One region of the Cupriavidus sp. USMAHM13 genome, then DNA from elsewhere that is predicted to be linked to it. Evidence: predicted binding sites of a transcription regulator. Region 1 holds the regulator's gene; the other holds the start of a gene.
The links. The regulator FliA, encoded in region 1, starts transcription of late flagellar genes. The targets are predictions, from matches to a motif close to CTAAAGTTTNNNNNNNNNNNGCCGNTA.
Positions count from the first base shown of each region.

Region 2: the regulator FliA is predicted to act here: its motif matches at 1,545-1,571, upstream of BKK81_RS24540 (flagellin N-terminal helical domain-containing protein).

Region 1 covers NZ_CP017752.1:3,315,728-3,319,086, reverse strand. The annotation lists gene flhF (flagellar biosynthesis protein FlhF) at 1-121, shown strand, start outside; gene BKK81_RS32655 (MinD/ParA family ATP-binding protein) at 126-959, shown strand; gene BKK81_RS32650 (RNA polymerase sigma factor FliA) at 1,080-1,796, shown strand; gene BKK81_RS32645 (flagellar protein FlhE) at 1,796-2,257, shown strand; gene BKK81_RS32640 (flagella synthesis protein FlgN) at 2,487-2,945, opposite strand; gene flgM (flagellar biosynthesis anti-sigma factor FlgM) at 3,015-3,311, opposite strand.
Region 2 covers NZ_CP017752.1:1,386,535-1,389,893, reverse strand. The annotation lists gene BKK81_RS36840 (methyl-accepting chemotaxis protein) at 1-237, opposite strand, end outside; gene BKK81_RS24545 (RNA chaperone Hfq) at 1,158-1,487, shown strand; gene BKK81_RS24540 (flagellin N-terminal helical domain-containing protein) at 1,670-3,359, shown strand, end outside.

The DNA of each region.
Region 1 (3,359 bases):
GCTGGCGCTGCTGGACGTGCTGGAGGGCTATCCCGTGCGCGCAAACCGTGCCGCTGCGGCGGACCCGGTCCGTGCGGATACGTCCGCTACCGAGCAACAACTGGAATCCGTAGGAGAGTAGGTCTGTGCACACTCTGGCAACCGATCAGGCCGAGGGGCTGCGGCGCCTGCTGGCGCCGCGCGCCACACGGCACATCGCCGTGGTAGCCAGCGAGCCGGGGGCCGGCGCCACGACGGTCGCGCTCGGACTGGCCAGCGCGCTGGCCATGCAGGGCGAGCGCGTCCTGCTGGTCGACGAGGATGCCCCGGGCGCGCGCGCCGCGCACCTGGCCGGAGCCGCGCCGCGCGGCACGCTGGCCCAGGTGCTGGCCGCACAGGCGACGCTCGACCAGGCGCTCGGTGCCGCCGGGCCCAGCGGTGTCGCCGTGCTGCCCGCGGGCGCTGCCGGCCCGGCCGGCGGCGGCCTGCCGGGCACCTTCGGCGCCTTCCGCACCGTGCTGGCCGATGCCCGCGCCGACGGCCAGGGGACGCTGTCGGCGCTGGCCGGCGCCGCGCACAACCTGCTGGTGGTGATGCGCCCCGAGGCGGCCTCGATCACCGCGGCCTACGCGCGCATCAAGCAACTGCATCACCGCTACGCCATCCGCCATTTCCAGCTCGTCGTCAATGCGGCGGCGGGCGAGGGCATCGCCGGCGCGGTGGCCGGCAACCTGGCCCGCACCGCCAGCCAGTATCTCGGCATCGAGGCCTCGTGGGCCGGCTATCTGCCGCTCGATCCGCTGGTCAGGCAGAGCGAGCAGCTGGGTCGCGGCGTGGTCGATGCCTACCCCGCCGCACCGGCGACGATGGCCTTGCGCCGCATCGCCAGCAGCATCGGCGCGTGGCCCATGCGCGCCGCGTCCACCACCTTCCCCGGCGTCGCCTCGGCGACGCCTCCGACCAGCCCACGCATTCATTGACGCCGATGCCGCACGTATCGTTCCCCCAGGCCATCGACCGGGCCCAAGCCATCGGGCCCCGGTCCCTGCACGGTACGCGCGCGGCCGGCGCTGCGCTCTAGAAGCCACGAGAGTCCCACCATGTACACCGTTCAGGGAAAGCTCGAACAGACGGATCTGGTCAAGGCACACGCATCGCTGGTGCGCCGCATCGCCTTGCAACTGGCGGCCAAGCTGCCGGCCAGCGTGCAGCTCGACGACCTGATCCAGGCCGGCATGATCGGCCTGCTGGACGCGGCCAAGCGCTACGAAGACACGCACGGCGCGCGCTTCGAGACCTATGCCAGCCAGCGCATCCGCGGCGCCATGCTCGACGAGGTGCGCGCCAACGACTGGCAGTCGCGCAGCCTGCGCCAGTTCACCCGCCGCATCGAGCGGGCCATACGCAGCCTGGAGCAGAAGCTTGGCCGCACGCCCCTCGATTCCGAAGTGGCCGAGCATCTCGAGATGCCGTTGCCGGAGTACCAGCTGCTGCTCAACGAAGTGCACGGCTGCCAGCTGCTGCATTACGAGGACTTCGAGCGCTCCGGCGAAGAGGATTTCCTCGAGCGCCACCTCGGCGTCAACGAAGACAGCGACCCGCTGATGGTGCTGATGGAGAGCGGCATGCGCGAAGCGCTGATCCGCGCCATCGAGCGCCTGCCCGAGCGGGAGAAGCTGGTGCTGTCGCTGTGCTACGACCAGGAGCTGAACCTGCGCGAGATCGGCGCCGTGCTGGACGTGACCGAGTCGCGCGTCTGCCAGATCCGCGGCCAGGCCATCGCGCGCCTGCGTGGCCAGCTGCGGGGACTGCTCTGATGCGAGGGCCCGGCCGCGCCGCGCCGCGCGTGCAGGCATGCGTTGCGACGGGCGTCGCCGCACTCGGCCTGGCGACCGCCGTCCCGCCGGTCCGGGCGGACGAGGGAGGTCCCGGTCATGCCTGGCAGAGCGTGGTGCAGGGGCCGATGCTGTCCGTGCGCGGGATGCGCATACTGTCGCCTGCGCTGCGGCCCGGCGCCATGCCGGCGCTGGCGACCGGCAAGGTGACATCCGTGCGCTGGCAGTACACCTTCAGCGGCGTGCCGCCGCATGATCTCCAGGTCTACCTGTGCAATGGCAGCCGATGCGTGCTGTTGCCGGCGGCGCAAGGCCACACCGAGGCATTCCGCGGCGATGCCGCCGCACAGGATTTCACCTTTGCTTTCCTGGCCCCCGGGCGTGGCGCGCTGGCGCCCGTGCTGCAGGGGCGCGCCAACCAGGTCATCGTCGACTATCGCTGATCGTCGAGAGCGGTCCGCCGCCGCTGCGGCGACACCCGCGACGCCGTCCTCGGCCGATCCGGCTCGGTTCAGCTCAGCTCAGCTCAGTTCAGTTCAGTTCAAGGAAGAGGATGGCGGCGCCGGACGGCGCGGTAGCGAGGGGCAATCGCGCGACCATCGTCGCGCGGCCATGTCACCAGCCGGAGCGGGGCGCTGCGAGCGCGCGTCAGTCCCAGCCGCCGCAGTGGCCTCAGCCGCGCGCCAGGCTCAGGCCGGATGCCGCGTTCTGGGTGCGGCCGTCGCGGCCGTAGAGGCCGGCATCGATGCCGCGCTGGCGCAGTACCTGGATGGCCGCGCGCGTGTGTTCGAGATGGGCGGCGATGACCGCCGAATTCAGCGTGCTTGCCTGGTGCGCGCCGAGCGCGGCCAGGCGCAGGGTGCGCCAGGCCTGATGCACGGCGGGGTCGATGCGCAGGCCGACCAGCATGCCGTTCGGGCCGGCGCGCAAGCCGGCGGCGGCCATCTGCGCTTCGCGCGCGGCGCCCAGCTCGGCCAGCGCGGAGGCCAGCGCCGTCTTGCGGTCCAGCACCGCGCCGAGCGCCTGCGCGTCGCCGCTCTTCATCACTTCGCGTTCGTCGGCCAGGGCCTCGGCGAATGCCTTCACGGCTTCGGTTTCGCGATGCAGGATCTGGATCAGGGGCAGGCTCATGGTTTCTCCACGCGCGGCGCTCTATGCCGTTCGCTCTCGGCTCGCTGCTGGGTTCCTGCCGCGGACCGCTTACTGGCCCTGGTTCAGCTCGCGCAGCGTGGCGAGCAGACCGTCGGCAATCTTGCTCGGATCGATCTTGATCCGGCCTTCGACGATGGCCTGGCGGATTTCCTCCACGCGGGCCGTGTCGATGTCGTTGTCGCTATCCTGGCTCAGGCTGGCGCCGATCTGGCGGACCTGGGCGCTCAGGGGGCTGGTCTGCACCTCGGCTGCCGTGGCCGGGGCGGGAGCGGGGGCCGTGGTGGCGCGCGCCGTGCCTTCGGCGGGGGCGCCGGTCCTGGACGAAGTGGACTGATTGATCTTCACGACTGTTCCTTGCTGGGTTCCACATGCATATCGGACGCCCGGCCGCAA
Region 2 (3,359 bases), 1.4 Mb from region 1:
CGTGGGATCCTCGCTCAGCGTGGCATCGCGCACCATCACCCCGATGGTCAGCGCCGACTCCTTGACCCGGTCCAGGTCCAGCACCTTGAACAAGCGCTGCTCGACAGTCTGGTGCATGGACACATTCAGCGCATGCAGGGAAAACGCCCCGACCAGCGCGACCGCCACCAGCAGTACCGCCACCAGCGCGAAAGCCCCCGACAAGCGGAAGCCGATGCCGACATTGCGCAAACGCATCTGCTCAATCCTCCTCAATCCTCGGTCTCTACGTTATGAACGCACACGCGCCGGCATGGCCCCGCAAGGCAGACGCCGACGCAAGCGGCGCTAACGGCCGCGCCATGCGCCACCTTGAGCGGAAAAACGAATAGAGGGGGAAAGCGCCGCCTGTTCCGCCAATGGGCAGGACAGCGCGGCGCGTCTAATACAGATGAGGTACCCCGGACAACGCCGGAAGCAGGACATCGCGGCTCCGGCCGCGATGTATCCATGCAGCGGGCCAAAAAAAGAAGCCCACGCGCGGGGTGCTCGTAGGCTTTCGAGGACTGCCAAGAGCCGAACGGCTCTGCTGTGAATATAAACGCGCTTACATGAGGTGTAAATCCTGCTTCCATCAGGGAAACCCCGGATGGCGCAGGTGTAGCTTCTGCCACTTTTTTGTGAACGGAAGGATGACGCGCACCTCTTGCCAGCGCAAAGAAGACGCCCCCTCCCGGCCGCCAAGCCTTGCAGCGACGTGGTCCGGGAGTCATGCGCCAGAACCGGCAGTCCGGCACCGGAAGATACCAGCAGATAACATTTCACGGTTCTCACGCTGCGTTTTAGAGGTAAACCTCTAAATGACGAGAGTGAGGACTGAGTCAATCTCCGAAAAACTTTGTTACTCTCGCCGGCTGAAGTGTTCCCCTTCTCTCCTGGCGACACCTCTCGGCCCCAGCCGCAGGGCAGCCCAGCGTCCCGCAACGGACCTTGCCCGATGCGCGCCGAGACGGTCAGCCCCTGCGGCCCTTGCGCCGGCACCGAGAGCGAATGTTTCATCCCTCGCCGCCATCGGGTTGCCGCGGTTTCCGCCCTGCTCTCGCCCGCAGCGAAGCCTGGAACCGATCCCCGAAGCGTAGTCAGCCGCCAGGACCCGTTCGGGCTCTTCCGGAGAAGCCGTGCACAAGAAGGTAACCAGGCCAACCCGCAGCAAGCGAAAACTGCAGTCGCTCCATTACGCCGCGCACTACGGTACGCACTCGCCGGTCGTCGTCCATCTCTCCAACGGCGTCCGCCTGCAGGGCCTGGTGCTGCGCATGGACGACTACGTGCTGCTGCTGGGCAAGCATGTACAAGACCAGCAGCCGCAGGTGGTATACAAGCACGCCATTTCCTGGGTGATGCCGGCCGCCGCCGCCAACTCTCCCTTCGATGCCCACCGGGACGAGGCCATCAACTCGCCCGAGTTCGTCGATCTCTTCATTCCACGCGGCCGCCGGCGGGGCTAGTTCCCTGCCCGCCGGGCTCCGGAATGCCCCGCTTGCAGATTCGACGCGAAGATCACTCTAAATCTTCTTCCCGCCCTGTCGATAACCCTTGCAACGGAGGCACCACTGATCCTGCAACGCAGGTGGCCAACGTTACGGCACCCGCCGGAATGTGCATATATCACTGGAAATAGGAGCCCACCATGTCAATGGTCATCAATACCAACGTGTTGTCTCTGATGACTCAGAACAACCTGAATGCGTCGCAGTCGAACCTGAGCACTGCGATCCAGCGCCTGTCGTCGGGCCTGCGCATCAACAGCGCCAGCGATGACGCCGCCGGCATGGCCATCGCCGACCGCATGACGTCGAACATCAACGGCATGACGCAAGCGCAGCAGAACGCCAACGACGGCATCTCGCTGGCCCAGACCACCGGTGGCGCCCTGAGCTCGATCACCGACAACCTGCAACGTATCCGCCAACTGACGGTGCAAGCGCAGAACGGCACGAACTCGGCTTCGGACCTGCAATCGATCCAGGACGAAATCACCCAGCGCCTGCAAGAAATCGACCGCACCTCGCAACAGACCCAGTTCAACGGCATCGCCGTGCTGTCGTCCAAGGCCAGCGCAGTCAGCATCCAGGTCGGTGCCAACGACGGCCAGACCATCTCGATCGGCCTGCAGGAAACCAGCACCAAGACCCTGAACCTGACGGGCTTCAGCGTGGCCGGCCAGCAGAACGCCGCCGCCAGCCAGACCGACCTGCAGAACGCCGTCGCCGCCGGCACCGCCGTGCAGGACGCCAACAACAAGAACCTGTACCAGGTCACCACCAAGAACGTGTTCGCGACCTCGGCACAAGTGCTGTCGAACCTGAAGGATGGCGACACCGTTGCAGTGGCAGGCGGCAACACCTACACCTACAACGCAAGCGCCGGCAACTTCAGCTACACGGTCAACACCACCTCGGGTAACGTTGCCGCGCTGGCCAACTCGCAGAAGCCGGCCTTCGGCCAGGCCACCGGCACGTACACCAACCAGACCGGCGCGACCGTGCAGTTCAAGGTCGACAGCTCGGGCAAGCTGACCGCCGCCGACGGCACCACCACGCTGTACGACGACGGCTCGGGCAACCTGACCACCAACAACACGACCGGTTCGTACGCCCAGGCCACGCTGGCATCGACCTTCACCGCCGCGTCGGGCGCCGCTGCCGGTAAGGCAACCATCTCGATCAACGGCACCACCTACAGCTCGGATGGCGCCAACGGCCTGAACAACACCGCCACCGCGACGAGCAGCGACGTGCAAGCGGCCATCCTGGCCGGCGGCTCGGGCAATGCCACCACGGTCACCCTGGGCAAGACCAGCGGCCTGAGCACCACGGTCAAGATCGACGGCGCCAGCGGCAAGACCGACGGCGCCAACGGCGCGACCTCCCAGTACATCGACGCTAACGGCGGCCTGACCAACACCGCCAGCTACACCACCAACTACCTGGTCGACTCGACCACGGGCAAGGTGAGCGTCGCTGCCAACAACGCCAGCACGGTTGCGGCAAACGATCCGAACATCAACGCCAAGGTCGGCCAGACCGCCTACGTGGATGCTTCGACCAACGCCTTCACCACCGCCGCTCAGTCGTCCACCGGCGCTTCGACGGCCGACCCGCTGACCGCCATCGACAAGGCCCTGGCCGCAGTCGACAAGCTGGCTTCGAGCCTGGGCGCGGTGCAGAACCGCCTGTCCTCGGCCCTGACGAACCTGGGTACCAGCATCACCAACATGAGCTCGGCCCGTTCGAACATCCAGGATGCCAACTACGCGACGGAAGTGTCGGCGATGACCCGTTCCAACATCCTGCAACAAGCCGGTACCTCGGTGCTGG